One region of the Burkholderia sp. PvR073 genome, then DNA from elsewhere that is predicted to be linked to it. Evidence: predicted binding sites of a transcription regulator. Region 1 holds the regulator's gene; each other region holds the start of a gene.
What was found. Region 1 encodes LexA, which represses DNA repair genes until DNA is damaged. Its sites were predicted from a motif close to ACTGTATNNNNATACAGT; they were not measured.
Positions count from the first base shown of each region.

Region 2: the regulator LexA is predicted to act here: its motif matches at 5,621-5,638, upstream of recA (recombinase RecA).
Region 3: the regulator LexA is predicted to act here: its motif matches at 1,888-1,905, upstream of ACVK00_RS18205 (PA0069 family radical SAM protein).
Region 4: the regulator LexA is predicted to act here: its motif matches at 1,768-1,785, upstream of ACVK00_RS02430 (DUF2471 family protein).

Region 1 covers NZ_JBSRXO010000013.1:42,521-50,026, forward strand. The annotation lists gene ACVK00_RS29250 (universal stress protein) at 1-385, shown strand, start outside; gene ACVK00_RS29255 (DUF2939 domain-containing protein) at 484-1,188, opposite strand; gene ACVK00_RS29260 (hypothetical protein) at 1,218-1,556, opposite strand; gene lexA (transcriptional repressor LexA) at 1,583-2,230, opposite strand; gene ACVK00_RS29270 (sulfate ABC transporter substrate-binding protein) at 2,495-3,532, shown strand; gene cysT (sulfate ABC transporter permease subunit CysT) at 3,679-4,578, shown strand; gene cysW (sulfate ABC transporter permease subunit CysW) at 4,575-5,522, shown strand; gene ACVK00_RS29285 (sulfate/molybdate ABC transporter ATP-binding protein) at 5,536-6,594, shown strand; gene ACVK00_RS29290 (CysB family HTH-type transcriptional regulator) at 6,675-7,506, shown strand, end outside.
Region 2 covers NZ_JBSRXO010000025.1:1,047-8,552, reverse strand. The annotation lists gene ACVK00_RS34100 (LysR family transcriptional regulator) at 69-1,040, shown strand; tRNA gene ACVK00_RS34095 (tRNA-Met) at 1,139-1,215, opposite strand; gene ACVK00_RS34090 (MFS transporter) at 1,334-2,992, opposite strand; gene ACVK00_RS34085 (sensor histidine kinase) at 3,222-4,781, opposite strand; gene ACVK00_RS34080 (response regulator transcription factor) at 4,798-5,526, opposite strand; gene recA (recombinase RecA) at 5,714-6,793, shown strand; gene recX (recombination regulator RecX) at 6,793-7,506, shown strand, end outside.
Region 3 covers NZ_JBSRXO010000005.1:322,015-329,520, forward strand. The annotation lists gene ACVK00_RS18195 (PQQ-dependent sugar dehydrogenase) at 1-99, shown strand, start outside; gene ACVK00_RS18200 (NINE protein) at 209-676, shown strand; gene ACVK00_RS18205 (PA0069 family radical SAM protein) at 694-1,872, opposite strand; gene ACVK00_RS18210 (Lrp/AsnC ligand binding domain-containing protein) at 1,976-2,464, opposite strand; gene ACVK00_RS18215 (D-amino acid dehydrogenase) at 2,610-3,896, shown strand; gene ACVK00_RS18220 (electron transfer flavoprotein subunit alpha/FixB family protein) at 4,209-5,144, opposite strand; gene ACVK00_RS18225 (electron transfer flavoprotein subunit beta/FixA family protein) at 5,161-5,910, opposite strand; gene ACVK00_RS18230 (MetQ/NlpA family ABC transporter substrate-binding protein) at 6,140-6,934, opposite strand; gene ACVK00_RS18235 (methionine ABC transporter permease) at 6,963-7,506, opposite strand, start outside.
Region 4 covers NZ_JBSRXO010000001.1:561,041-568,546, forward strand. The annotation lists gene ACVK00_RS02420 (NAD(P)H-dependent oxidoreductase) at 1-694, opposite strand, end outside; gene ACVK00_RS02425 (LysR family transcriptional regulator) at 781-1,674, shown strand; gene ACVK00_RS02430 (DUF2471 family protein) at 1,848-2,252, shown strand; gene ACVK00_RS02435 (NADPH-dependent 2,4-dienoyl-CoA reductase) at 2,496-4,529, opposite strand; gene ACVK00_RS02440 (AraC family transcriptional regulator) at 4,605-5,687, shown strand; gene ACVK00_RS02445 (aconitase X swivel domain-containing protein) at 5,697-6,146, opposite strand; gene ACVK00_RS02450 (aconitase X) at 6,139-7,386, opposite strand; gene ACVK00_RS02455 (MarR family winged helix-turn-helix transcriptional regulator) at 7,454-7,506, opposite strand, start outside.

The DNA of each region.
Region 1 (7,506 bases):
GTCGGTCGTCGACATGCGCTCGAGCATCGCGCAAAGCGCGGGGTTGCTGACCGACGTCGCGTGCGGCCGCTTCGAGGAAACCGCGCGCGAGATCCTGCAGGAAGGCGTGAACTGGCTGCGCGAGCGCGGCGTCCAGGCGGAAGGCCATTTCGCGTTCGGCTATCCGATCGACGAAATCGCGAATCTCGCGACGGAGTTGAAGGCCGACCTCGTCGTCGTCGGCCATCGGTGCCGCAGCGGGTTGTCGAGATGGTGGATGGGGTCGGGCAACACACAGCTGCTCGATCGCGTGAACTGCAGCATTCTGGTCGCGTGTTCGTCGGCCGAAGAGCAAAAGGCCGAGATGGCGCGCGAACGCGAAGCGGCCACCGCGAACGGCAAGTAACGCAGTGATCGCGTGAACGGCCGGATTGCCGGCGGTTCACGCGCGGTCGCGCGCAGTGCCGCAACAGCGGTATCGAACGCGACCGCCACTGCGATTGCTCAGGCGTGCAGGTCGATCGCGGACAGCTTCCACGAGAACAGGCCGAAGCGGCGGAAGACCGCCGCATAGCGCGTGCCGTCGGCGCTGCGCTGGTAGGTCACGACGAATTCATCGATATTCCGGTAGCCGGCACTCGTTTGCTGCTGATGACCCGTATCGCTCGGGCTCGCTGGTGCGGGCGCGGGCGCGGGTGCCGGTGCCGGCGCAGACGCAGCGGTGGCATTGCTGCCCGGCACGGGTGCGCTAGCCGGATTGGCCGGTGGCGCGGCCGGTGCGTTGCCGGGCGCACCGCCTGACGGCGGGCCCGACCATCCGGGGGGCCGCTCGCCCGGATTACCACGCGGCGGGATGCCGTTCATCAACGCCGCCACACCTTCCGGTGTCGCATAGGCATCGACCAGCGGGCCGATCAACGCAGATCCGATCAGCGCGCCAATCACCGCGAACGGATTGTCCTTCTTCACCGCGTCGATCCGGCGCATCAACTCTTCCGTGACCTGCTGCTTCAGGCTGATGCGCAGCGACGGAAAGTCGACATATTCGCTGACCGCTTGCGCATCGCGCGCGTCGATCGCCGATTTCAGGCGACCTAGCGCGACGTACGGTGACGCGTAGGCATAGCCGACCGCCGCCAGGACGGCGACGGCCAGCACGACAATCAGCAAGGGCTTGAGCCGCCACGCGCGGCCCGACGATCCAGTCACGATGCCTCCGGTGCGGACAGGTTCCGCAATCAGAGACCGCCGTGCGTGGACGATCGTTCCTCGTCGATGCAGCGATCGATCATCCGGCACACGGCATCGATCGTCCCGACCATGATCAGGCGCGACCGACCGTGATAGACGCGCACCGGCGCGCGGCGCGCCGGTTCCGCGTGATTCAGGCCGGCGTTCAGCGAGACCCGCGCGAATGCGGGAAGCGCCGACGGCAGCAGCGACGCCTGCCGTTCAACTGCGACTTCTTGGCTCACCACGGGCGCGGCCGCGGACAGCGGCGCACAGGGCGTGCGGCCGCGCAGGTGACGCAGGCGACCGAATTGACGGAAAGGCAGCAAACGGGAAAGGCGTTCCATGGTGTTCTCCTCAGCGAGACCGATTGTCAGAGTTCGCCCGAGCGGATCAGCCCGACGGCGATGCCTTCCAGCGCGAATTCCGCGCTGCCGGCCTTGACGAAGATGTTTTCGTAATCCGGGTTCTCCGCGATCAGCTCGAGGCCGCCGGGCCGGCGCATCAGGCGCTTGACCGTGACGTCGTCGCCCAGACGCGCGACGATGATCTGGCCGTCCTTCGCTTCCGTGCGCTTCTGCACGGCGAGGAGGTCGCCGTCGAGAATGCCGGCGTCGCGCATCGACAGGCCGCGCACCTTCAGCAGGTAGTCGGGCTTGCTCGTGAACAGCGCGGGATCGCACGCGTAATGCTGCGAGATGTGCTCCTGCGCGAGGATCGGGCTACCGGCCGCCACCCGGCCGACGAGCGGCAGCGACAGCTGCATCAGGCCGGCGTGCGGCAGCGTGAACTGGTGCGGCGCATCGTCGATGCCGAGCAGGCGAATGCCGCGCGACGCGCCGGCGGCCAGCTCGATCACGCCCTTGCGCGCCAGCGCACGGAGGTGTTCCTCGGCCGCGTTCGGCGAGCTGAAACCCAGCTCGGCCGCGATCTCGGCGCGCGTGGGCGGGAAACCGGAGCGCTCGATCGCCCGGCGAATCAAGTCGAACACTTGCTGCTGACGTGCGGTGAGTTTGGTCATGGCTTAACTGTATGGATAGACAGTGAGCTGTATTTTTATACAGTACTTCGCGAATTTCAAGTGTTACTTGAGGTTCGACGCGATCGCGCCGGTTCCGCTGCGATTTCGCGACGTCCGGACGCCGGTTTGTCTGCCGCAACCGTCCGCCCAGTCTGCGTTAGCACTTTTGAGTATTAAAAAATGAAGAACGATTATTTTTAATCATGTAACCCGTTCGCTAGACTGGCCCGACATCGCAACATCGACAACACTGGAGAACCAAGGATGGCGAAGCGCAACACGGGGCTGGTGGGCGGAGCGGGCCGCCTGATCGCAACACTCGCGCTGGGCGCGGCGGCGGCGCTGGGCGTCGTGACGCATGCCCAGGCCGATACGACGTTCCTGAACGTGTCGTACGACCCGACGCGCGAGCTGTATCAGGACTTCAACCAGGCGTTCGGCAAGGAGTGGAAGGTGAAGACGGGCGAGACGGTCAACTTCAAGCAGTCGCACGGCGGCTCGGGCGCGCAGGCGCGCTCGGTGCTCGACGGCCTGCAGGCCGACGTCGTCACGCTGGCGCTCGCCTACGACATCGACGCGCTCGCCAACAAGGGGCTGGTGAACAAGGACTGGCAGAAGCGCCTGCCGGACAACGCATCGCCGTACACGTCGACGATCGTGTTCCTCGTGCGCAAGGGCAACCCGAAAGGGATCAAGGACTGGGACGACCTCACCAAGCCGGGCATCTCGATCGTCACGCCGAACCCGAAGACCTCGGGCGGCGCGCGCTGGAACTACCTGGCCGCATGGTCGTATGCCGTGCACAAGCCGGGCGGTAACGAGCAGGGCGCGAAGGAATTCGTGACGAAGCTCTACAAGAATGCAGGCGTGCTCGATTCGGGCGCGCGTGGCGCGACGACGAGCTTCGTGCAGCGCGGGATCGGCGACGTGCTGATCGCGTGGGAGAACGAGGCGTTCCTGTCGATCAAGGAATTCGGCACCGACAAGTTCGAGATCGTCGTGCCGTCGGTGAGCATCCTGGCCGAGCCGCCCGTCGCGGTGGTCGACAAGGTGGTCGACAAGAAGGGCACGCGCAAGCTGGCGGAGGCCTACCTGAATTTCCTGTATAGCCCGCAGGGCCAGGAGATCGCGGCGCGCAACTACTACCGTCCGCGTTCGAAGAACGTGCCGGCGGAGCTGACGAAGCAGTTCCCGAAGCTGAAGCTGTACACGGTCGACGACACGTTCGGCGGCTGGACGAATGCGCAGAAGACGCATTTCGCGGACGGCGGCGTGTTCGACTCGATCTACAAGCCGCAGTAACGCGAACAGTCACGCCACGCAGCAAACCCATAACGACAGCGGCGCGCCACGACAGCGCGTCGCATCCCCGACAGCCGCCGGCGCGATTCCTCGTGCCGGCGTTTGCGTCGGACCCATGAGCAGCATCGACCCAGCAAGAGCATCCGATGACGACGTACACCTTTCGCAAGCCGAGCGCGCTGCCCGGCTTCGGCGTGACGCTCGGCATCACGGTGGCCTATTTGAGCCTCGTGGTGCTGATCCCGCTCGCCGCCACGTTCCTGAAGACCGCGACGCTGTCGTGGGACCAGTTCGTCACCGCCGTCACGTCGCCGCGCGTACTCGCGTCGTATCGGCTGACGTTTTCCGCCGCCCTGGGCGGCGCCTTGATCAACGCCGTGTTCGGCTTTCTCGTCGCGTGGGTGCTGGTGCGCTACCGGTTCCCGTTCAAGCGCCTCATCGACGCGATCGTCGATCTGCCGTTCGCATTGCCGACCTCGGTCGCGGGCATTTCGCTTGCAGCGGTCTACGCGACCAACGGCTGGGTCGGCCAGTATCTCGCGCCGTTCGGCATCAAGATCGCGTTCACGCCGGTCGGCGTGCTGGTGGCGCTGACCTTCATCGGGCTGCCGTTCGTCGTGCGCACCGTGCAGCCGGTGCTCGAGGATTTCGAGCGCGAGCAGGAGGAGGCCGCCGCGTGCCTCGGCGCATCGCGCTGGCTGACGTTCCGCCGCGTCGTGCTGCCGGCCGTGCTGCCGGCGCTGCTCACCGGCTTCGCGCTGGCGTTCGCGCGCGCGCTCGGCGAATACGGGTCGGTGATCTTCATCGCCGGCAACGTGCCGATGAAATCCGAGATCACGTCGCTGCTGATCATCACGAAGCTCGAGCAGTACGACTATGCGGGCGCGACCGCACTAGCGGTCGTGATGTTGGTCGTGTCGTTCCTGATGCTGCTCCTGATCAACACGCTGCAGTGGTATCTGCAGCGTCGTACGAGCAAGGGGGCGAGCGGCCCCGCGCCGTCGACCGCAACCATTGCCGCGACCGCCGCAGGAGGCCAGCAATGAGCCAGGAGTCCAGTGCCGTGCTGAACAACCCGTCCGCCGCGCGCGCGCGCGCCGCGAAACAGCCCGACCCCGTCAGCGAGTCGCGCGTCGTGCGCTGGCTGCTCACGGGCACCGCGCTGGCGTTCCTCGCGTTCTTCCTCGTCGTGCCGCTCGCCGCGGTGTTCTTCGAGGCGCTGCGCAAGGGCGTCGGCTTCTATCTCGAATCGCTCGCCGATCCGGACGCATGGTCGGCGATCAAGCTGACGCTGACGGTCGCCGTGATCGCGGTGCCGCTGAATCTCGTGTTCGGCGTGTGCGCGTCGTGGGCGATCGCGAAGTTCGAATTCCGCGGCAAGGCGTTGCTGACCACGCTGATCGACCTGCCGTTCTCCGTGTCGCCGGTGATCTCGGGCCTCGTCTACGTGCTGCTGTTCGGCGCGCAGGGCTGGCTCGGGCCGTGGCTGCAGGACCACGACGTGCAGATCATCTTCGCGGTGCCGGGCATCGTGCTCGCGACGATCTTCGTCACGTTCCCGTTCGTCGCGCGCGAGCTGATCCCGCTGATGCAGGCGCAGGGCACCGACGAGGAAGAGGCCGCGCGCGTGCTCGGCGCGTCGGGCTGGCAGATCTTCCGGCGCGTGACGCTGCCGAACGTGAAGTGGGGCCTGCTGTATGGCGTGATCCTGTGCAATGCGCGCGCGATGGGCGAGTTCGGTGCGGTGTCGGTCGTGTCCGGCCACATTCGCGGCGTAACCGACACGATGCCGCTGCACGTCGAGATCCTGTACAACGAATACAACTTCGCGGCGGCGTTCGCCGTGGCGTCGGTGCTGGCGCTGCTCGCGCTCGTCACGCTCGCGCTGAAGCTGCTCGCCGAGCGTCATCTCGCCGCCGAACTGGCCGGCGCACGCGATGACGTTCCCGCTCATGCCGGCCCCGTCGCCGCCATTTCGTCGAAATCGTAAAGAGGCAACCAGAATGGGTATCACTGTCCGTCACCTTCAGAAGCGCTTCGGCGATTTCACCGCCCTCGACAACGTGTCGCTCGACTTCCCCGCGGGCGAGCTCGTCGCGCTGCTCGGGCCGTCCGGCTGCGGCAAGACCACGCTGCTGCGCGTGATCGCGGGCCTCGAGCACGCGGACGCCGGCCAGGTCGTGCTGCAGGGGCTCGACGTCGCGTCGGTCGGCGCGCGCGATCGCCAGGTCGGCTTCGTGTTCCAGCATTACGCGCTGTTTCGCCACATGACCGTATTCGAGAACGTCGCGTTCGGGCTGCGCGTGAAGCCGCGCCGCGAGCGGCCGTCGGAAGCCGTGATCCGCGAGAAGGTGCACGAGCTGCTGAAGCTCGTGCAGCTCGACTGGCTCGCGCAGCGCTATCCGTCCGAGCTGTCGGGCGGCCAGCGCCAGCGGATCGCGCTCGCCCGCGCGCTCGCGGTCGAGCCGAAGGTGCTGCTGCTCGACGAGCCGTTCGGCGCGCTCGACGCGAAGGTGCGCAAGGAACTGCGCGGCTGGCTGCGGCGCCTGCACGACGATCTGCACATCTCGACGATCTTCGTCACGCACGACCAGGAAGAGGCGCTGGAAGTGGCCGACCGGATCGTCGTGCTGAACCGCGGGCACGTGGAGCAGGTCGGCAGCCCGCAGGACGTCTATGATCATCCGCAAAGCGCGTTCGTCTACGAATTCCTCGGCGCGGCGAACCGCCTGCCGGGCACGGTCGCCGGCCGTGGCTTCGTCGCCGAGGGCGCGGCGGCGCCGATCGCGGTCGATGCCGATTTCGCGGGCCCCGCGAACGCGTATGTGCGGCCGCACGACCTGCAGCTGTGGCCGGCCGGCGACGGTCATCGCGACGGCATCGCGGTGGACGTGCGCCGCGTGATCCCGCTCGGCGGCTCGGTGCGGGTCGAACTCGAGGCGCGCACGGGCGGCGCGCTCGAAGCGGAACTCGATCGCGACGCGTGGCGTGCGCTCGCGCTGCAGGTCGGCGACGGCGCGACGGCCGTGCCGCGCGCGGTCCGGGTATTTCCCGCACACTGACGTCCGAACCCGGTAAAGAGAAGAGGGCGGATACCGCTCCGGAGTGACATTCAAACAACGACAGCCTAAGAGGCATACCCATGAATTTTCAGCAATTGCGTTTCGTGCGCGAAGCCGTGCGTCAGAACATGAACCTGACGGAAGTCGCGAACGTGCTGTACACGTCGCAGTCGGGCGTGTCGAAGCAGATCAAGGATCTCGAGGACGAACTGGGCGTCGACATCTTCATCCGGCGCGGCAAGCGGCTCACGGGGCTCACGGAGCCCGGCAAGGCCGTGCACCAGCTGATCGAGCGGATGCTGCTCGACGCAGAGAACCTGCGCCGCGTCGCGCGCCAGTTCGCGGACCAGGACAGCGGCCACCTCGTCGTCGCGACCACGCACACGCAGGCGCGCTACGCACTGCCGAAGGTGATCCGGCAGTTCACCGACGTGTTCCCGAAGGTGCATCTCGCGCTGCGCCAGGGCAGCCCGCAGCAGATCGCGCAGATGATCCTGAACGGCGAAGCCGATCTCGGTATCTCGACCGAGGCGCTCGACCGCTATCCGGACATTGTGACGTTCCCGTGCTATTCGTGGCACCACACGGTTGTCGTGCCGAAGGGGCATCCGCTCGTCGGCCGCGAGAACCTGACGCTCGACGAAATCGCCGAGTATCCGATCATCACGTATGACCAGGACTTCACGGGCCGCTCGCACATCGACCAGGCGTTCACGCAGGCCGGCGCGGTGCCCGACGTCGTGCTGACCGCGATCGACGCGGACGTGATCAAGACCTACGTCGAGCTCGGAATGGGGATCGGCGTCGTCGCGGCGATGGCCTTCGATCCGCAGCGCGACACCGGGCTCGTCGCGCTCGACACGCAGCACCTGTTCGAGGCGAGCACGACGCGGGTCGGGCTGCGCAAGGGCG
Region 2 (7,506 bases), on a different contig from region 1:
CGGGGCTTGTGCCGCGCCCGTTGCGCGCTCTATTCTGTCCTGTTGGCGATTCGAAGGGGGGGCGCAGCATGGACCGCATCCAGGCAATGGAAGTTTTCACCCGCGTGGTCGACGCGAACAGCTTTACGCGCGCGGCCGACACGCTCGCGATGCCGCGCGCGTCGGTCACGACCATCATCCAGAATCTCGAGGCGCTGCTCGGCGTGCGGCTGATGCACCGGACGACGCGCCGGCTGTCGCTGACGCCGGAGGGCGCCGCGTACTACGAGCATTGCATGAAGATCATCTCGGAGATCGCGGAGGCCGACGCGAGTTTCCAGAGCGGCAACCGCAAGCCGAGCGGCGTGCTGCGCGTGCACATGCCGAGCTCGCTCGGGCGGCGCGTCGTGTTGCCGGCGCTGTCGATCTTCCGGCAGCGCTATCCGGACATCACGCTCGACCTCGGCTTGTCGGACCGCTACGTGGATCCGGTCGAGGAGGGCATCGACTGCATGATCCGGGTCGGGCCGCTCGAGGATTCGTCGATGGTCGCGCGGCGGATCGGGATGCTCAAGCGCGTGACCTGCGCGTCGCCCGACTATCTGGCGCGTCACGGCGAGCCGCAGGAGATCGCCGACCTGGCCGACCATCATGCGGTCAATTTCCGCGCGAGCCACGGCGCGCGGGCGATTCCGTGGGTGTTCATGATCGACGGCAAGCCGCTCGAGGTGCGGATGAACGGCAGTGTCACCGTGAACGATTCGGATGCGTACGTGACGTGCGGGCTCGAAGGGTTCGGGATGATCCAGCCGACGCTGTTCATGGTGCTGCCGAACCTGCGCGACGGCTCGCTGGTCGAGGTGCTGCCCGACTGCAATCCGAAGCCCAAGCCGATCTCGATCGTGTATCCGCACAACCGGCATCTGTCGCAGAAGGTGCGTGTGTTCGCGGACTGGCTGGCGGAACTGTTCGAGTCGACGCCGGCGCTGGAGGGCGGCGAGAACTGGCGCGGGAAGGTGCGTGCGGATGCCGTGGAGGAGCGCGGATCGGTGGTGGCGTAGCGCCGCGCGCGTGGCCAGAAGGACGGGCGACGCTGCGTGTGCCGGATGAAGCAATGAAAAAAGCCGCTGTTCCTTGCGGAACAGCGGCTTTTCGCATTTGGTGGCGAATCAGGGATTCGAACCCCGGACCTGCGGATTATGATTCCGTCGCTCTAACCGACTGAGCTAATTCGCCGAAGAATTGAATTATGCAGATGTGCCGCCGGGCTGTCAACACCTTTTTTCATCTTCCCTGAAAAAAGTTGCCGGCGGCCCGGGTTGCAGGCGGGGTGCCCCCCGCCTGCCCGACCTCATCAATCCTGCGCGTAGATGTTCGAGTCCTTCGTCTCCTTGACGAACAGCAGACCGATCACGAACGTGCCCAGCGCGATCACGATCGGATACCAGAGCCCCGAATAGATGTTGCCCTTCGCCGCGACGATCGCGAACGCGGTCGCCGGCAGGAAGCCGCCGAACCAGCCGTTGCCGATGTGATAGGGCAGCGACATCGACGTGTAGCGGATCCGCGTCGGGAACATCTCGACCAGCATCGCGGCGATCGGGCCGTAGACCATCGTCACATAGATCACGAGGATCGTCAGTATCACGATCGTCATCGGCCAGTTGAGCTGCGCCGGGTCGGCCTTGGCCGGATAGCCGGCGCCCTTCAGCGTCGACGCGAGCGTCTTGTCGAACGCCGCGCCCTGCGCCTTCGCATCGGCCGCCTTGCCGTCATAGGCCGGGATCACCGTGTCGCCCACCTTGATCTGGGCGGTCGAGCCTGCCGGCGCCGCGACGTTCTCGTAGTTCAGGCCGGCCTTCGCGAGCGCGCTCTTCACGATGTCGCACGAGCTCGTGAACTTCGACGTGCCCACCGGGTTGAACTGGAACGAGCAGGTGGCCGGATCGGCGATGACCGAGATCGGTGCCTTCTGCGTCGCGAGTTCGAGCTGCGGGTTCGCGTAGTGCGTGAGCGCCTTGAACAGCGGGAAGTAGGTGAGCGCCGCGATCAGGCAGCCGGCGAGGATGATCGGCTTGCGGCCGATCCGGTCCGACAGCGAGCCGAAGAACAGGAAGAACGGCGTGCCGATCAGGAGGGCGATCGCGATCAGGATGTTCGCGCTGGCACCGTCAACCTTCAGCGTCTGCGTGAGGAAGAACAGCGCGTAGAACTGGCCCGTGTACCAGACCACGGCCTGGCCGGCGGTCAGGCCGACGAGCGCGATGATCACGATCTTCAGGTTCTTCCACTGGCCGAACGCTTCGGTCAGCGGCGCCTTCGACGTCTTGCCCTCGGCCTTGATGCGCAGGAACACCGGCGATTCGTTCAGCTGCAACCGGATCCACACCGACACCGCGAGCAGCAGGATCGACGCGACGAACGGTACGCGCCAGCCCCAGCTGCCGAACGATTCCTCGCCGATGAGCGTGCGCACGCCGAGGATCACGAGCAGCGACAGGAACAGGCCGAGCGTCGCGGTCGTCTGGATCCACGCGGTGTAGAAGCCGCGCCGGTTCGCCGGCGCATGCTCGGCGACGTAGGTCGCCGCGCCGCCGTACTCGCCGCCGAGCGCGAGGCCCTGCAGCAGCCGCATCGCGATGAAGATCACGGGCGCCGCGATGCCGATCGTCGTGTAGCCGGGCAGGAAGCCGACCACGAAGGTCGAGATGCCCATGATCACGATCGTCACGAGGAACGTGTGCTTGCGGCCGACGAGGTCGCCGAGCCGGCCGAATACGATCGCGCCGAACGGCCGCACGGCGAAGCCGGCCGCGAAGCCGAGCAGCGTGAAGATGAAGGCGGCGGTCGGATTGACCCCGGAGAAGAAGCTCTTGCTGATGTAGGCCGCGAGTGACCCGGCCAGGTAAAAGTCGTACCACTCGAACACAGTGCCGAGCGACGACGCGAAGATCACCTTCTTTTCTTCGGCCGTCATCGGCGAGTGCGAAATTTGCCCGCCTAAGGTTGCCATGAATCGTCTCCAAGTCCCTTGATATAGATATGCGGCCGCCTTGGGTGGGCGGGCCTGTCGACGATTATTGGCACGGAAACTTACGGCGCACTGACTGCCGGGCACAAAACGACTGCGCGTTAACCCGCGCCGAATCGGCCGCTTCACCCCTCGATCGGGTTGCAAACGGGCGGTAAAGCGTCGATTTAGATGCGATCGCGGCGTGGCGCGCGGTGGAGGCTCGCGCGTGTCAGGATGGATCCGCGGCGGGCTCCGACAGCGGCAGGCTGATGCGCACGAGCGTGCCGGCGAGGCGCGGCGCGTGCTGATAGACATGATCGTCGAGCGTCAGCGTGCCGCCGTGCTGCGTCGCGATCTCGCGCACGATCGCGAGCCCGAGGCCGCTGCCGTCGCCTTCGCGGCCGAGAATCCGGTAGAAGCGCTCGACCACGCGGTCGCGTTCGGCGGCCGGGATGCCGGGCCCGGTGTCCTCGACTTCGAGATGCACGCGCCGCGCCGCCTGCTCGGCCCGCACGCGCACGGTGATGCGGCCGCCTTCGGGCGTGTAGCGGATCGCGTTGTCGACCAGGTTGCCGAGCATCTCGCGCAGCATCACGGGATTGCCGTCGACGTCGAGCGGCGCGTCGTCCTCCGGGCCTTCGTAACCGAGGTCCATGCGCTTCGCGAGCGCGGCCTGCACCCAGTCGCGCACCGTGCGGCGCGCCAGCGTGCCGATTTCGACCGGCTCGAACGTCAGCCCGCTCGCGCGGTTCTCGGCGCGCGCGAGCGCGAGCAGTTGCGTGACGAGCCGCGCGGCCTGCTCGGAACTCGTCGCGATCTGTTCGAGCGAGCGCTGCACGTCGGGCGGCACGGGATGGCGCAACGCGAATTCGGCCTGCGTGCGCAGCCCCGCGAGCGGCGTCTTCATCTGGTGCGCGGCGTCGGCGATGAAGCGTTTTTGCAACGCCATGTTCTGCTCGAGCCGCGCGAGCAGGTCGTTGAACGACGTGACGAGCGGCTCGATCTCGGGCGGCGCGCGCTGCGCCTCGACGGGCGACAGGTCGTCCGGCCGCCGCGCGCGGATGTGCGCCTGCAGCGCATTGAGCGGCGCGAGCCCGCGCGACAGCCCGAACCAGACGAGCAGGATCGCGAGCGGCAGGATCACGAACTGCGGCAGGATCACGCCCTTGATGATGTCGTTCGCGAGTGCGTTGCGCTTGTCGAGCGTTTCGCCGACCTGCACGAGCACGGGCACCGGCTGCGCGCCGCTCGGCTCCGGCAGTGCGACAGTCGTATACGCGACGCGCACGTCGTTGCCGCGCAACAGGTCGTCGCGGAACACGACGACGCCCGGCGGCGGGCGGTCCTCGTCGCGCGGCAGCGGCATGTCGGCCTCGCCCGCGACCAGCTCGCCGCGCGTGCCGAGCACCTGGAAGTACACGCTGTCGACGTTGTCCGCGCGCAGGAAGTCGCGCGTCTGCTGCGGCAGCGTCAACTCGGCGACGCCGTTGACCGGATGGATCTGCCGCGCGAGCACGTATGCGTTGGTCTCGAGCGCGCGGTCGAACGGGCCGTTCGCGATCGTCTTCGCGACGAGATAGGTGACGGCGATGCTCATCGGCCACAGCAGCAGCAGCGGCGCGAGCATCCAGTCGAGGATTTCGCCGAACAGCGAGCGCGGGCGCGGCGCCTCGGGCGCATCGGTTTCGTCGGGCGGCGCGAACGGGTTCTCGTAGCGCGCGTCGCGTGCCTCGTCGGCGGCCGACGCCGGCGTGCCGCTCGGGTGGCGGGAATGGGCCGGGGTGGCCATCGCGGCGCGCCCGGCTTCAGCGCAGCGGCGTGCCGGCCACCGCGGGCTGGGGCGCTGCCGTGTCGGCCGGCGCGGCAGGCGCGACCTTCTCGAGGCAATAGCCGAGGCCGCGCACGGTCGAGATCCGCACGCCGCTCGGTTCGATCTTCTTGCGCAGCCGGTGCACGTAGACTTCGATCGCGTTGTTGCTGACTTCCTCGCCCCATTCGCACAGATGATCGACGAGCTGCTCCTTCGACACGAGCCGGCCGATCCGCTGCAGCAGCACCTCGAGCAGGCCGAGCTCGCGCGCGGAGAGATCGAGCACGTGATCGTTCGCATACGCGATGCGGCCGACCTGGTCGAACGCGAGCGAGCCGTGGCGCACGACGGTCGGGCCGCCGCCCGCGCCGCGCCGGGTCAGCGCGCGCACGCGCGCCTCGAGCTCGTTGAGCGCGAACGGCTTGGCCATGTAATCGTCGGCGCCGAGGTCGAGCCCCTTCACGCGTTCGTCGACGCTGTCGGCGGCGGTCAGGATCAGCACGGGGAGGTTGGAATTGCGGGCGCGCAGGCGCTTGAGCACGTCGAGCCCGGACATTTTCGGCAGCCCGAGATCGAGGATCAGCAGGTCGAATGTCTGCATCGACAGCGCCGTATCGGCGTCGACGCCGCTCTTCACGTGGTCGACCGCATAGCCCGATTGGCGGAGTGACCGGGTGAGGCCGTCCGCGAGTATGCTGTCGTCTTCGGCGATGAGAATTCGCATGGTGCTGACCGATGGCCGGCGTGCATTCGCGCCGGCGCGGCTGTCTCCGAAGTTATTCGTGTACAACGCTCTGCATTGCGAGCTTGCACAAAACACTGTTTTTTTATACAGTGTCTGCATTCATGGGCGGCGCTTGAAAGCGGGCGCGCCTCTTACAGACGCTGCTCATCATAGCAAAGGACGATTCATGGAAGATAGCAAGAAGGGCTCCGGGATGACCGCCGAGAAGAGCAAGGCGCTGGCGGCCGCACTCGCACAGATCGAGAAGCAGTTCGGCAAGGGCTCGATCATGCGCATGGGCGACGGCGACGTGGCCGAGAACATCCAGGTCGTGTCCACGGGCTCGCTCGGTCTCGATATCGCGCTCGGCGTCGGCGGCCTGCCGCGCGGCCGGGTGGTCGAGATCTACGGTCCGGAATCGTCGGGTAAAACCACGCTGACGCTGCAGGTCGTCGCCGAGCTGCAGAAGCTGGGCGGCACGGCGGCGTTCATCGACGCGGAGCACGCGCTCGACGTTCAATATGCAGCGAAGCTCGGCGTGAACGTGCCGGAACTGCTGATCTCGCAGCCGGACACCGGCGAGCAGGCGCTCGAAATCACCGACGCGCTGGTGCGCTCGGGCTCGATCGACATGATCGTCATCGACTCGGTCGCGGCGCTCGTGCCGAAGGCCGAAATCGAAGGCGAGATGGGCGATTCGTTGCCGGGCCTGCAGGCCCGCCTGATGTCGCAGGCACTGCGCAAGCTGACGGGCACGATCAAGCGCACGAACTGCCTCGTGATCTTCATCAACCAGATCCGGATGAAGATCGGCGTGATGTTCGGCAACCCGGAAACCACGACGGGCGGCAACGCGCTGAAGTTCTATTCGTCGGTGCGTCTCGACATCCGCCGGATCGGCTCGATCAAGAAGAACGACGAGGTGATCGGCAACGAAACCCGCGTGAAGGTCGTCAAGAACAAGGTGTCGCCGCCGTTCCGCGAAGCGATCTTCGACATCCTGTATGGCGAAGGCATTTCGCGTCAGGGCGAGATCATCGATCTCGGCGTGCAGGCGAAGATCGTCGACAAGGCGGGTGCCTGGTACAGCTACAACGGCGAGAAGATCGGTCAGGGCAAGGACAACGCGCGTGAATTCCTGCGCGAGAATCCGGAAATCGCGCGCGAGATCGAGAACCGTATCCGCGAATCGCTCGGCGTGGTCACCATGCCTGAAGGTGCGGCTGCGGTCCAGGACGAAGCCGAGGCGATGGACGAAGAAGAGTGATGGTCGGGCGCCGAGGTCAGGCAGGCAAGCCGGAGGAGAGCGACGTGCCCGAAACGGCGGGTCGCTCCGGTCGGCGAGCCGGATCCTCGGGTGCCGACCGGCCGGTCGCAGGCGGCAACGCCGCGAACCGCACCGCGACGAGGGCATCCGACGATGCCCTCGTTTCGTTTGAGATTGCCGCGCCGGACGATCCGTTCGACGACGACGAATCGTTCGACGCGCACGACCGCTCCCGCCGTCGTGTTTCCGGTGTCAGCTTCCCCGGCGAGCGCGCAGCCGCTGCGTCGGCGCCGGCCAGGGAAGACGTCTATACGCGTAGCAGCCAGCATCCGCGCCGCACCCGCCGGGCGTCCGGCGCGTCTTCAAGCACGTCTGCCGGCGACGATCCGGGCGCCAGCCAGCGCAAGTCGTCGAAGCCGCCGCGTTCGCTGAAGGGCCGCGCGCTCGGTTATCTGTCCAGGCGCGAATACAGCCGTGCGGAACTCGCGCGCAAGCTTGCGCCGTACGTCGGCGAAGACGAATCCGTCGAGCCGGTGCTCGATGCGCTGGAAAAGGAAGGCTGGCTATCCGACGCGCGCTTTGCCGAGAGCCTCGTGCATCGCCGCGCGTCGCGCGTCGGCGCCGCGCGCATCGTCAGCGAACTGAAGCGTCACGCGGTCGGCGACACGCTCGTCGAGGAAGTCAACGCGCAGTTGCGCGAGACCGAATGGACA
Region 3 (7,506 bases), on a different contig from region 1:
GGACGCCCGGCCGACGTGCTGCCGCTGCCGGACGGCTCGCTGCTCGTCAGCGACGACTATGCCGGCGCCATCTACCGCGTCACCTATGCGGCACCTTGACGCAGGCGAGGGGTGACCGGGCCCGACCGCGCATCGTAGAATGCGTGCCGGGCCAAGCGCCCCGCGCCGGCCTGCCGGCCGCCACGCCAACGATAATCCGCCGCCAGCCATGTCCAGCAGCACCGCACCGTCCCGCCGCTTCCGCTCCAAGACGCTTACCGCCGCCCTCGCGTTCCTGCTCGGTTCGCTCGGTGCGCATCGCTTCTACCTGTATGGCCTGCGCGACGTGTACGGCTGGGCGCACCTGCTCGCGACGATCGTCGGGATTCCGGGTTTCATGCTGCTCGCCGCGACCCAGCGCAGCGCCAGCCTCGGCTGGTGGCTCGCCGTGCCGGGTGCGATCTCGCTGCTGGCCGCGTTCCTCGCCGCGCTCGTCTACGGCCTGCGCCCCGACGAGAAATGGGACGCGCAATTCAATGCCGATACGGGCAAGCACAGCCGGTCGGGCTGGACGGTGATCTTCATCGTGATCTTCTCGCTGCTGATCGGCGCGTTCCTGCTGATGACCGCGCTCGCGCTGTCGTTCCAGACGTATTTCGAATCGCAAGTCGAAGCGGCGAAGCAGATTTCGCAGTAAGCGCCGACGCGCACCGGTCAGAACAGGCTCAACTGCATGTCGTCACGCGACTTCGCGCCGGTTGCGCCCACCACGGTGCGCCGAGTGGCCACCGCGGCGGCCGGCGCGCCGCGAAACTGCGACAGATCCAGAATGCCGTTCGTGCGCTCGTTCAACCCGAGCCGCTTGACGGCCTGACGGAAACGCTGCCGCAACAGGTCGGCCCAGATCCCCTCGCCCTTCATTCGTTTCGAGAAATCCGAGTCGTAGTCCTTCCCGCCGCGCATGTCGCGCACGCGGTTCATCACGCGCTCCGCGCGATCGGGGAAATGCGCGGTGAGCCAGTTCCTGAACAGCGGCGCGACCTCCCACGGCAGCCGCAGGACGATGTAGCTCGCATGCGTCGCGCCTGCTTCCGCGCAGGCTTCCAGCACGCGCTCCATGTCCGGCTCTGTGACGAACGGGATCACCGGTGCAATGCTGACACCCACCGGCACACCCGCGTCGCGTAATGCGCGGATCGTACGCAGCCGGCGCGCCGGCGTCGCCGCACGCGGCTCGAGCGTGCGCGCGAGATCGGCGTCGAGCGTCGTGATCGTGACCGCCGCCATCACCTGCCCGCGCTCGGCCATCGGGGCAAGCAGGTCGAGATCGCGCTCGATCAGCGACGATTTCGTGATCGCGGCGAACGGCAACCCGCGATCGTGCATCACCTGGATCACGCCGCGCGTGATGCGCAGGTCGCGCTCGACCGGCTGGTATGCGTCGGTGTTGACGCCGAGCGCGATCGGCTCCGGCACGTAACGCTTGCGCGAAATCTCGCGCTCGAGCAGTTCGGCCGCATTGACCTTCGCATAGATGCGACTCTCGAAGTCGAGCCCCGGCGACAGGCCGAGATAGCTGTGGGTCGGCCGTGCAAAGCAGTAGATGCACCCGTGCTCGCAGCCGCGATACGGATTGAGCGACACGCTGAACGGAATGTCCGGCGACTGGTTGTGCGTCAGGATGCTCTTCGCGCGCTCCTCGAACACCTGGGTGCGCAGCGGCGCGGGCAGATCGGCGTCGTCCGATTCGTGCGCCCAGCCGTCGTCGACCGCTTCGCGCAGCGCCGTTTCGTACCGCCCCTGGAGGTTGTCGACCGCACCGCGCCCCTTGCGGGGCGCCGGCGGCGCTATCGGAAATTCGTTGTCGGACCGGCCGTCCATGCGCTCACCCATTCGCCTGCACCCAATACTGTATATTTATACAGTATTGGGTGCAGCATGCCAAGGGCGAGATAAGGGGTCCGACAGCGGGGCCGGCAACCGGCCGCTGCAGCGGTCATTGACCGACCGAAATCGTCAGCGTTTCCTTGATTTCCTCCATCACGACATAGCTCTTCGACTGCACCGCGCCGGGCAGTTGCAGCAGGATGTCGCCGAGCAGCTTGCGATAGTCGGCCATTTCACCGATCCGCGCCTTGATCAGGTAGTCGAAGTCGCCGGACACGAGATGGCATTCGAGCACCTCGTCGATCTTCATCACTTCGCGACGGAACTGCTCGAACATGTTGCCGCCCTTGTGGCCGAGCGTGATCTCGACGAACACCAGCAACGCGGCGCCGAGCTGGCCCGGATCGACGCGTGCGTGATAGCCGGTGATGACGCCGTCGCGCTCCATGCGCCGCACGCGTTCGATACACGGCGTCACGGTCAGCCCGACCTGTTCCGCGAGGTCCTTCATCGCCATCCGGCCGTCGTCCTGCAGCAGTTTGAGGATGCGGCGGTCGAGCTTGTCGAGCGAGCGTACTGGCTGGCGTTGCGTTCTCATTTATTTATTCTGAAAACCTGAAAAATACGATAACAAAACCTATACATTCGACAATACCATAGCTCAAAAAACTAGATCAGCTAGAGGTTACACGGAGACGCAGGTGCGCCCGGCCTCGACCTGATCCCTTCCATCTGGAGCAGCTATGCGAGTCGTCATTCTGGGCAGCGGTGTGGTGGGCGTGGCAAGCGCGTATTACCTCGCGCGCGCCGGTCATGAAGTCACGGTGATCGACCGCGAGGCCGGCCCGGCGCTCGAGACGAGCTTCGCGAACGCTGGCCAGATCTCGCCCGGCTATGCGGCTCCGTGGGCCGCGCCCGGCGTGCCGCTGAAGGCCGTCAAGTGGATGTTCGAGAAGCACGCGCCGCTCGCGATCCGCCTCGACGGCACGCGCTTCCAGCTCCAGTGGATGTGGCAGATGCTGCGCAACTGCACGGCCGACCGCTATGCAGTCAACAAGGGCCGCATGGTCCGCCTCGCCGAATACAGTCGCGATTGCCTGCAGGCGCTGCGCGCCGATACCGGCATCCAGTACGAAGGGCGCACGGGCGGCACGCTGCAACTGTTCCGCACGCAACAGCAACTCGACGGCGCGGCGAAGGACATCGCGGTGCTGCAGGAAGCAAACGTGCCGTTCGAACTGCTGTCGCCGGCCGAGTTGAAGAACGCCGAACCGGCGCTCGCCGCCGTGTCGCACAAGCTGACGGGCGGCCTGCGCCTGCCGGGCGACGAAACGGGAGACTGCCAGCTGTTCACGACGCGCCTCGTGGCGCTCGCGGAATCGCTCGGCGTGAAGTTCCGCTACAACACGCCGATCGACGCCCTCGCGATCGCGGGCGGCAGGATCGCCGGCGTGCAGTGCGGCAGCGAGACGGTGCGCGCGGATGCGTATGTCGTCGCGCTCGGCTCGTACTCGACCAGCTTCATCTCGAACCTGATGAAGATCCCGGTCTATCCGCTGAAGGGCTATTCGATCACCGCGCCGATCGTCAACGAGACGGCCGCCCCCGTATCGACGGTGCTCGACGAGACCTACAAGATCGCCATCACGCGTTTCGACCAACGCATTCGCGTCGGCGGCATGGCCGAGATCGTCGGCTTCGACAAGAACCTGCGCGCCGCGCGCCGCGAAACGCTCGAAATGTGCGTGAACGACCTGTTCCCTGGCGGCGGCGATACGTCGAAGGCAACGTTCTGGACGGGCCTGCGCCCGATGACGCCGGACGGCACGCCGATCGTCGGCCGCACGCCGGTCTCGAACCTGTTCCTGAACACCGGCCACGGCACGCTCGGCTGGACGATGTCGTGCGGGTCGGGCCAGTTGCTCGCCGACCTGATCTCGGGCAAGAAGCCGGCGATTCAGGCCGACGACCTGTCGGTGCATCGCTACCTGAAGGACGTGGCCGGCCAGACGCGCCCGGCATACGCATAAGTCGGAACGGCCTGCGGCGACGCAGGACGGTCGGCAGCGATGGAAAAGGCGCCCCTTGGGGCGCCTTTTTCGTTGCAGCGAACGCGTTGCCGGCGCGCAACGGGGCTTGCGTCAGCGCGCGCAAGTTCGTTGCCCTTCGCGCCGACGATGCACGCTGCGGGCCCACTTGCCTGCACGAGAGCACGCTCCGCACAGCGCTGCGCAATCGCGGCTCTGCGTATCGCAGAAACCCTCGTCTGCATGCCACAAAAAAGGGGCGCTCATCGCGCCCCTTGTCTTGCTGCGTGCTTACCGCCGAAGCGGCCTGCCGCGTCAGCCGAGCTCGCTCACGAGCTCCGGCACGAGCGCGAACAGATCGCCGACGAGGCCGTAATCGGCCACGCTGAAGATCGGCGCTTCCGGATCCTTGTTGATCGCGACGATCACCTTCGAATCCTTCATGCCGGCCAAGTGCTGAATTGCGCCCGAGATGCCGACCGCGATGTACAGCTGCGGTGCGACGATCTTGCCGGTCTGGCCGACCTGGTAGTCGTTCGGCACGAAGCCGGCGTCGACTGCGGCGCGCGATGCCCCCAGTGCCGCCGACAGCTTGTCCGCCAGCGGCTCCAGCACCTTCGTATAGTTCTCGCCGCTGCCCAGACCGCGGCCGCCCGACACGATGATCTTCGCGCTGGTGAGTTCCGGACGGTCCAGCTTCGTCACTTCACGGCTCACGAACTGCGACTTGCCTGCGTCGGCTGCCGCTTCGATCTTCTCGACCGATGCGCTGCCACCTTCGGCCGCAACCGGATCAAAACCCGTCGCACGCACCGTGATCACCTTGATCGGGTCGCTCGACTGCACCGTCGCGATCGCATTGCCTGCGTAGATCGGGCGCTCGAACGTGTCGGCCGAATCGACCGCCGTGATGTCCGAGATCTGTGCGACGTCCAGCTTCGCGGCGATGCGCGGCGCGATGTTCTTGCCGTAGGCCGTGGCCGGCGCGAGGATGTGCGAGTAATCCTTCGCGATGTTCAGCGCGGTCGCTTCGACGTTTTCCGCCAGACCCGCTTCGAGCTGCGGCGCGTCGGCCAGCAGCACCTTGCTGACGCCTGCAATCTTCGCCGCTGCGTCTGCAGCCGCCTGTGCGTTGTGGCCCGCGACCAGCACGTGAATGTCGCCGCCAATCTTCGCTGCCGCCGCCACCGTGTTCAACGTCGCGGCCTTGATCGACGCGTTGTCGTGTTCTGCAATCACCAGAATCGTCATTTCTTTCCGCTCCCTCTTACAGCACCTTGGCTTCGGTCTTCAGCTTCTCGACCAGCGTCTTCACGTCCGGCACCTTCACGCCGGCCGCGCGCTTCGGCGGCTCGACCACCTTCAGCGTCTTCAGACGCGGCGCGACGTCCACGCCCAAGTCTTCCGGCTTCACGGTTTCCAGCGGCTTCTTCTTCGCCTTCATGATGTTCGGCAGCGTCACGTAGCGCGGCTCGTTCAGGCGCAGGTCGGTGGTCACGACCGCCGGCAGTTGAAGCGACAGCGTTTCCGCGCCGCCGTCGACTTCACGTGCAACGGTTGCCTTGCCGTCGGCGATCGTCACCTTCGACGCGAACGTCGCTTGCGGCAGGCCGGCCAGTGCGGCCAGCATCTGGCCCGTCTGGTTCGAATCGTCGTCGATTGCCTGCTTGCCGAGGATCACCAGTTGCGGCTGCTCCTTGTCGACCAGCGCCTTCAGGATCTTCGCGACGGCCAGCGGCTCGACGCTGTCATTCGACTCGACGAGGATCGCGCGATCCGCGCCAATCGCCAGCGCCGTGCGCAGCGTTTCCTGCGCTTGCGTGACACCGACCGACACCGCGATCACTTCGGTCGCGACGCCCGATTCCTTCAGGCGCACCGCTTCTTCCACCGCGATTTCGTCGAACGGGTTCATCGACATCTTCACGTTCGCGATGTCGACGCCCGTGTTGTCCGACTTCACGCGGACCTTCACGTTGTAATCGACCACTCTTTTCACTGGCACCAGGATTTTCATGCACACGCTCCAAAGTTACGAATACGACCAGAGGCCATTCTATAGCGAGGCCTCATGACTGCGCGGCCCAGCGGACCCATCCATCGCGGCTATCGAGGATAGCGCTCCTCTTCGGCGCGCCGGCAATAGCGAACGGTCGTTCTATTTTAAAAGAGAAAAAACCCGGACGCAAAGCCCGGGTTTTCGATCATCGCCTCTAATCGTCGCCGGGCGCGCCCTATACATCGTGTTACCAGGCGGCGATAACCGCCCCGCCGAACTTCTGTTCGATGAACTGCTTCACTTCCGCCGAATGGTAGGCGGCGACCAGCTTCGCGACCCACGGCTTGCTCCGGTCGGCCTCGCGAATCGCGAGAACGTTCGCGTACGGGCCGTTCGGGCCCTCGATCGCGATCGCGTCCTGCTTCGGTTTCAACCCCGCTTCCATCGCGTAGTTGGTGTTGATCGCGGCCGCGTCGACGTCGCCGAGCGAGCGCGGAATCTGCGCCGCATCGAGCTCGACGATCTTCAGCTTGCGCGGATTGTCGACGATGTCGAGCGGCGTCGCCTTGAGGCCAGCGTCCGCGCGCAGCTTCAGGAGCCCCTGCTTCTGCAGCAACAGCAGCGCGCGGCCGCCGTTGGTCGGATCGTTCGGCACCGCGATGCGCGCGCCGGGCTTGAGCTCGGCCAGTGACTTCACGCGCTTCGAATAGATGCCCATCGGGAACGTGACAGTCTCGGCGACCTTGATCAGCTTGTAGCCGCGATCCTTCACCTGCGCCTGCAGATACGGATCGTGCTGGTAGCTGTTCGCGTCGAGATCGCCCGACGCGAGCGCCGCGTTCGGCTGCACGTAATCGGAGAATTCGACGACGCGGATGTCGAGGCCGCTCTTGGCCGCGACCTTCTTCACCACGTCGATGATCTGCGCGTGCGGGCCGCCCGTCACGCCCACCTTGATGGTTTCGGCCTGCGCATGTGCGCTCGCGAACAGCGCGGCCGCGCCGAGTGCGGCCGCGAACTTCAGCATGAAACGTCGTTGCATCGTCTCCCCCAATGGTTGGATGTCGTTTTTACTTGTGGCTCAGCCGGCGCACGAGCCAGTCGCCGAACGATTGCACGATCTGCACGAACACGATCAGGATCGCGACGACCGTCCACATCACTTCCGGCAGATAGCGCTGGTAACCGTAGCGGATCCCCAGATCGCCGAGCCCGCCGCCGCCGATCGCACCGGCCATCGCCGAATAGCCGACGAGCGACACGAACGTGATCGTCAGGCCCGCGACGATGCCCGGCAGCGATTCGGGCAGCAGCACCTTGAACACGATCTGCGACGTCGTCGCGCCCATCGACTGCGCGGCCTCGATCAGCCCGCGGTCGACTTCGCGCAGCGCGGTCTCGACCAGCCGCGCGACGAACGGCGCGGCCGCGAGCGTCAGCGGCACGACCGCCGCGGCCGTGCCGATCGACGACCCCGTGACCAGCCGCGTGAGCGGAATGACCGCGACCAGCAGGATGATGAACGGCGTCGAGCGCACCGCGTTCACGATGCCGCCGAGCACGCGATTCAGGCCGAGATTCTGCAGCACGCCCTGGCGGTCGGTCAGGTACAGC
Region 4 (7,506 bases), on a different contig from region 1:
CATTCTGCCGCCGGAACGGAATCGGCCGTGCGGTCCACAGTTCGTCGAGACGCTTGCCGAGCGCCGCGCGCGTTTCGTCGAAGCGCACGTCGTTCATCCGTCCCGTCCGATAGATCACGAACGGCGGCAGCACGTCGAACCCCGGGTAATACAAAATTCCGTGCTGGATCGGAAACAACACGTCGTCGATCGGCCCGTTGATGCCGCGTGCGCTGTAGTGCGACTCCCAGCCGCCCGTCGTGACGATCACCATCGCACGCTTGCCCGCCAGCGAGCCCTCGCCGTAACGGTCGCCCCAATGCTGGTCGGAATGCTCGCCGACGCCGTACGCGAAGCCGTACGCATACACACGCTCGACCCAGCCCTTCATGATCGCCGGCATCGAGAACCACCACAGCGGAAACTGCAGGATCACCGCGTCGGCCCACTTCAGCTTGTCCTGTTCGCGCGCGATGTCGTCGCGCTGCGTGCCCGTCTCGAACGCACGCTTCGAATCGAGCGCGGGATCGAAACGCGCGTCGGGCGCACGGTCGGTCACGTCATCGGCGTCGAATGCCGACTTCCAGTTCATCGCATATAGATCGGTCACCTGCACGGCATGACCCGCCGCTTCGAGATGCTCGACCGCGAAGTCCCGCAACGCGCCGTTGAGCGAGCGCGGTTCGGGATGGGCATAGACGATCAGCACATTCATGTTCACTGCTCCGTTGATTGAATGACTGCAGGATGCCGGCGCCAACGGTATATTGGAAATGAATTCCCGATATTCCAGGTATAGCCATGAACAATCTCAGACGACTGGACCTGAACCTGCTGGTCACGCTCGACGTGCTGCTCGCCGAGCACAACGTCACGCGGGCGGCCGAAAAACTGAACATGTCGCAGCCGTCGGTCAGCGTGCAGTTGCAGAAACTGCGCGACCTGTTCGGCGATCCGCTGCTGCTGCCGGGGCCACGCGGGATGCGGCCGACCGCCCGCGCCGAAACGCTGCGCGAGCCGCTGCGGGACGCGCTCGACGCACTCGAGCGGGCGGTGCTGACGGCGACGCCGTTCGATCCGGCGACCGCGACGAACACGTGGCGCGTGGCCGCGACCGACTATGGCGAATCGACGATCGTCCTGCCCGCGCTGAACACGCTGCGTTCGGCCGCCCCCGCTGCACGGCTCGCCGTCGTCGAACTCGTGCCGCCGCGCATCGAGCAGGACGCGGAGCGAAACGGCATCGACCTGGCCTTCCATATGACCGAAGCGTCGCCGGAAGGCATGCGGCGCCTGCCGCTGTTCGTCGAGCGATACGTGCTCGTCGGCCGCGCCGGTCATCCAAAGCTGAAGCGGCGCCCGACGCTCGCGCAGTTCGGCGCGCTGGAACACGTGATCGTGTCGCCCGACGGCGGCGGCTTTTTCGGCGTGACGGACGAAGCCCTCGCGAAAGCGGGCGCGGCGCGGCGTGTCGTGCTGTCGGTTCCGCATTTCCTGTTCGTGATGTCGGCCGTCGCCAGCACCGATCTCGTCGCCATGCTGCCGGAGCGGCTGGTCCGCAACACGCCCGCGTTACGCGTCGTGGAAGCGCCGGTCGAAGTCCCCGGCTACGAGATGTCGATGCTGTGGCACGAACGCGTGCATCGCGATCCCGCGCATCGATGGTTGCGCGAGACGATCGCCGCGTCGCTATGAATCGCTCGCGGCACGAGCGCAACCGCACTTTCCATCGTCCGAAACGGGCCGCGGCACACGCGTATTCATTCAGGACTTGAAACCGCCCCGAACACTGTATATATTTACAGTGCTTTTGCACCATTTGACCCGAATTCCGTCACCCATGACGGACGGACTTTTGTGAGGCGACCATGTTCCAGTCATCCGCATTCGATCCCGAGCAACCCGGCTTCAACCCCGGCCACTTCGAGCGTGCCGCGCAGCGCGCGGTCGTCGATCTGCAGCGTGTCGTCGGCGGCCCTGCGCAGCGCGCGCTCGGCCTGCGACGCCGCACGCATCCGGCCGCCGTCCGCACGATGAGCTGGCAGGCGCTGCTGAACGTCGAGGAACTCGCGTTCTCGAACGCCGGTTTCCTGAGCCGCAACGATCCGACCGTCGTCGACGCGTTCATCCGCCTGCGCGACAGCCGGCTGGTCGCGGCGGACGTCGAGGAGCCGGTCGACTGGCGTCGCGACGACGACGACCTGCCGGCCGTCTACCTGATCGTCAAGGCGATGCTGGAAGCGGAAGAGGAGGAACGGGCCGAAGCGGCCTGACGCACGCAGGCCGGTGGCCGGTGGCCGGTGGCAGATGGCAGATGGCAGATGGCAGATGGCAGATGGCAGATGGCAGATGGCAGCGTGCCGGAATCGTCGCGTCGCATGGCGCGCGGCACATCGATTCCGCGCCGTCGGCGTGCCCCGGCCTGACGAATCATCGGGCGGAAAACCGCGCGCCGTCGCGCAGGCAAGGCACCGCCGCGCGACGCGCGCCGTCCCGAAACCCGGAACGATTGCCCGTTACAGCCGCGCGGCGAGACGCGAACCCTGATCGATCGCACGCTTCGCATCGAGTTCGGCCGCCAGCTCCGCGCCGCCGATCAGATGCACCGACCGTCCGGCTGCCTGCAGCGGCACCAGCAGCGCGCGCTGCGGTTCCTGCCCCGCGCACAGCACGATCGTGTCGGCTTCGATCAGTTCGTGATCGGTGCGCTGTTCGCCGTACGACACGTGCAACCCGCGCGCATCGATCAATTCGTAGTTCACGCCGCCGATCATCTTCACCTGCTTCATCTTCAGCGTCGCGCGGTGAATCCAGCCGGTCGTCTTGCCGAGCCCCTTGCCGAGCGGCGCGGCCTTGCGTTGCAGCAGCGTCACTTCGCGCGCGGGCGCCCCGACCTGCGCGCGCGTCACGCCGCCGCGCGTCGCGGCCGGATCGGTCACGCCCCACTCCGCTTTCCACTCGTCCAGATCGAGCGTCGGCGATTCGCCGTCCTGCACCAGATACTCGGCGACATCGAAGCCGATGCCGCCCGCGCCGATCACGGCGACACGCCGGCCGACCGGCTGCCTGCCGGCGAGCACGTCGATATAGCTGAGCACGTTCGGCCCGTCCTGCCCGGGAATCTTCGGGTCGCGCGGCGCCACGCCGGTGGCGAGCACGATCTCGTCATAGCCGCCCGCGATCAGGTCGCTCGCGTCGACGCGGCGGTTCAGGTGCAGGTTCACCCCGGTCAGCTCGACCTGGCGGCCGAAGTAACGCAGCGCTTCATCGAACTCTTCCTTGCCCGGGATCCGCTTCGCCATGTTGAACTGGCCGCCGATCTCCGCGGCCGCGTCGAACAGGTCGACGTGGTGGCCGCGCTGCGCGAGCACGGTCGAGCACGCGAGCCCGGCCGGCCCCGCCCCGACGACCGCGATGCGCTTCGGCTGCTGCACTCGCGTGTAGACCAGTTCCGTCTCGTGGCAGGCACGCGGGTTCAGCAGGCATGACGCGATCTTGTTCTTGAATGCGTGGTCGAGACACGCCTGGTTGCAGCCGATGCAGGTGTTGATCTCGTCGGCGCGGCCCTGCGCGGCCTTGACGACGAACTCGGCATCCGCGAGCAGCGGACGCGCCATCGACACCATGTCCGCGCAGCCGTCCGCGAGAATCTGCTCGGCCACTTCGGGCCGGTTGATCCGGTTGGTCGTCACGAGCGGGATGCCGACCTCGCCCTTCATCTTCTGGGTCACCCACGCGAACGCGCCGCGCGGCACCGACGTCGCGATGGTCGGCACGCGCGCCTCGTGCCAGCCGATCCCCGTGTTGATGATGGTCGCACCCGCGCGCTCGACGGCCTTCGCAAGCTGCACGGTCTCGCGCCAGTCGCTGCCGTCCGGAATCAGGTCGAGCATCGACAGCCGGTAGATCAGGATGAAGTCGCGCCCGACCGCTGCGCGCGTGCGCTCGATGATCTCGATCGGCAGGCGGATGCGGTTTTCATACGAACCGCCCCACTGGTCGCTGCGCTTGTTCGTATGCATCGAGATGAACTGGTTGATCAGATAGCCCTCGGAGCCCATGATCTCGACGCCGTCGTAGCCGGCCTCGCGCGCAAGCTGCGCGCAGCGGACGAACGCACGGATCTGCCGCTCGACGCCGCGCGCGCTGAGCTCATGCGGCGCGAACGGCGAGATCGGCGACTTGATCTTCGACGGCGCGACCGCGAACGGGTGGTAGCCGTAGCGGCCGGTATGCAGGATCTGCAGCGCGATCTTGCCGTCGTCCGCATGCACGGCGTCGGTGATCACGCGATGGCGCCGCGCGCCGGCGGACGTCATCAGCGTGCCGCCGAACGGCTTGGTCCAGCCGGCCACGTTCGGCGCGAAGCCGCCGGTCACGATCAGGCCAACGCCGCCGCGCGCACGTTCGGCGAAATAGTCGGCGAGCCGCGGCAGCGTCTTGCGGCTGTCCTCGAGGCCCGTGTGCATCGAGCCCATCAGCACGCGATTCTTCAGCGTGGTGAAGCCGAGGTCGAGCGGTGCGAGCAGGTGGGGAAAGGGGGTCGTCATGATGAGTCTGCCGGTAAGCGATGGGTGTCATCGTAGGCGCGCGCCGCCTTGAACGTGAGGGGGCAAACAGCCATAATGCTTGTCATTTCCGGCCAAATCGACATGACCTCCCCGTCACGCAAGGATCACCTCGGGCTCCGCCGGCCGACGATTCCGGTCGCCTATACGCGCCTGCTGCTGCAGGCGCTGGCCGCGCGCGGCGTCGATCTGGCCGCGGTGCGCGCAGGCACCGGGCTGCGCGACGCGGTGTTGGCCGAACCGGACGCACGCGTCGCGCCGTCGCAATGGGGCCGGCTCGTGCTCAACGCGATCGAGATCGGCGGCGATCCGGGCATCGGGCTCGCGTTCGGGCTGCTGCTGAAGCCGACCGTGCACGGCTTCCTCGGCTATGCGACGCTGACCGCGCGGGACATCCGCGACGCGCTGGTCGTCACGCAGCGCTACTTCCGGATGCGCAATCGCCAATATCGTCTGACCTACGCGGAGGACGAACACGGCGCGACACTCGAACTGCACGGCGTGCAGGCGAGCCCCGTGCTGCAGCATCACGTGATGTTCGAGTTCGTGCTGACCGGGCTCGCGCAAAATATCTCGCAGTGGTCCGGGCGCGCGTCGCCGCCGATCGCGTTGCGCTTCGCGTGGCCGGAGCCCGGCTATTTCGCGCGTTATCGCGACCAGTTGCCGCCGGTCGAATTCGGCTGTGCGGCGAATGCGCTGTGGATCGCGCGCGACGTGCTCGACTGGCCGCTGCCGCTCGCCGACGAAGTCGCACATCGGCAGGCGCTCGTGCAGGTCGAGCGCGAGTATGCGCAGGTACGCCAGGAGGAAGGCGATCTGGTCGAGCGCGTGCGCGCGGAACTGGCGCGCACGGCCGGCGACTATTCGAGCCCGGAGGCGCTCGCCGACGCGCTGCTCGTGTCGACCCGCACATTGCGGCGCCGGCTCGAGGAAGCCGGGTCGAGCTACCGGCAACTGCTCGACGAAGCGCGGTTTCGCGATGCGAGGCAGTTGCTCGCTGCCTCGGACCTCGACCTGAAGACGATCGCCGAGCGGCTGCAATTCACCGACCCGGCGAATTTCACGCGCGCATTCCGACGGTGGGCCGGGCAGACGCCAAGTGCCTATCGGGAAGCGGCCGGCGATCCGGCACGCGAATAAGCGGGAAGGTCAGCTGCCGACGTCAATCCGCGCGCCGCCATCGCCTTCGAGTGCCTCGATCCGCACCTCGCCGGTCGCCGCGACAATCGCGTCATACACGTCGTCCGTCACGCAAACCACCGGCACCGCGATCGCATAGAGCTCCGCCGCCACGATCGCGCCGATCGAGATGATCAGGTCGCGCTCCTTCAGCACGATCCCGACCGGCCCCGTGCCGTTGCGCACCGCTTCCGCGAGCACGCTGCTGCTCGAACTCGAACCCTTCGCGTGCGGCATCACCATGATCCGGCCGGCCAGGCTCGCGCCGGCCTGCGGATGCCCGCGATCGACGATCCGCCCCGCGCCCGAATCGTAGCCGCCCCAGAAGCTGAGCGGCTTGTCGAGCACGATCGTGTTCGCGCATGCGCTGCCCGGCACGAGCGTGTCGCCCGTCAGTTGCCTCATCGTTGCTTCAGTCATCGAATCGCACCTTTCCTTCGAACGCGGAGCGCACGCACTCGCGCATGCTGCCGTACGCGACCGTGACGCCGATGTTCGCGGGCGCATACGACGCCCACTTCCCCGAGTTGGTCATCACCAGGCCCGACAGCTGTTTCATCACCGGCGTGATGTACGTGCAGGTATCGACGACGATCTGGACGCCGCGCGCGTCGAATTTGCCGGCGAGCCCGAGCTCGCCCAGCTCCCACAGGATGAAGCGGCTCGTGTTCACGTAGAAATCGCACTTCGGCTTGCCGTCGAACTGATCGAGCAACGCGTCGAGTGTGCGGAATTCGGCCAGCGAAAAATGCGGCGTGCCGAGCGCGACCGCGACGAGCGCATCGCCGGCCGCGCCATGATTCAGCGTGCGGCGGATCTCGTCGAGATCGGCCATCGCGACATCGACCGTTCGCTGCGCCGCTTGCCCGTGCAACGCGGCGTCGAGCGTCGGCGCCTCCGGGGTGACGCCCACCGCATGGAACAGCGCGACGGCCCCGCTCGATGCGGCGGCCGCGCCAAGCGCCTTGAGTTCGTCTTCGGTGGTGTCAGCGGGCAGCCCGACGATCGCAGGCACGATCGCGCCCGCGATCCTGCCGATCAGCAACCCGAGCGCCGCGAAATAGATGTCGCGCGACGGCCGGTTGCGGAAGTCCGGCGCGTTGAATACGATCCGCGCCGCGCGATTCGATTCGACGTGCAGGCCCGCATACGGCGCACGCCCCGTAATCGCCGCGGCCAGATCGAGAAAGTCGCCATAGCGGCTGGTACGCGCACCGAGCACCGAATTCGCGAACACGATCGCATTGGATTCGGCCCACGCGATCTGCTCGCCCAGGCGCGGACGATGCTTCAGCTGATACGGCGCGCACGTGAAGCTCGATTCGCAGCCGAGCTGCAGATGCGCATCCATCAGCCTGCGGGCGTCGCGCTCGATCGTGCGGTCGCCGTGATACAGCTCGGGATGGATCAGGTCGAGCGACCCGACGTTCAGCGTGGTCGGCACCGCGACTTGCGCGCCGGTGTCGACGAAATACTCGACGAAGTCGAGGCTCGTCTGGCCGTGGTAAAGGCAGCCGTCGATATGCGCGGACGTGATGTCGATCAGGTGCGGCGCCGACATGACCTCGGCCGTGCGCATGACGATCCGCATCGCGCGTGCGACGCCGTCGCCGAATGCGCCGCGCAACATCGCGTCGTCGCGCTCGCTCAACTGCAGCATGGGGGGTGCTCCTGGTGTCTCGTCCGGCGGGTCCGGATCGCTTTTGTCATACTACCGCGCGTTGCGGTTATCGCTGCGCCGTCACGCTGAACAGCTCGTCGCGCAGCGCCTTCGCCCGGT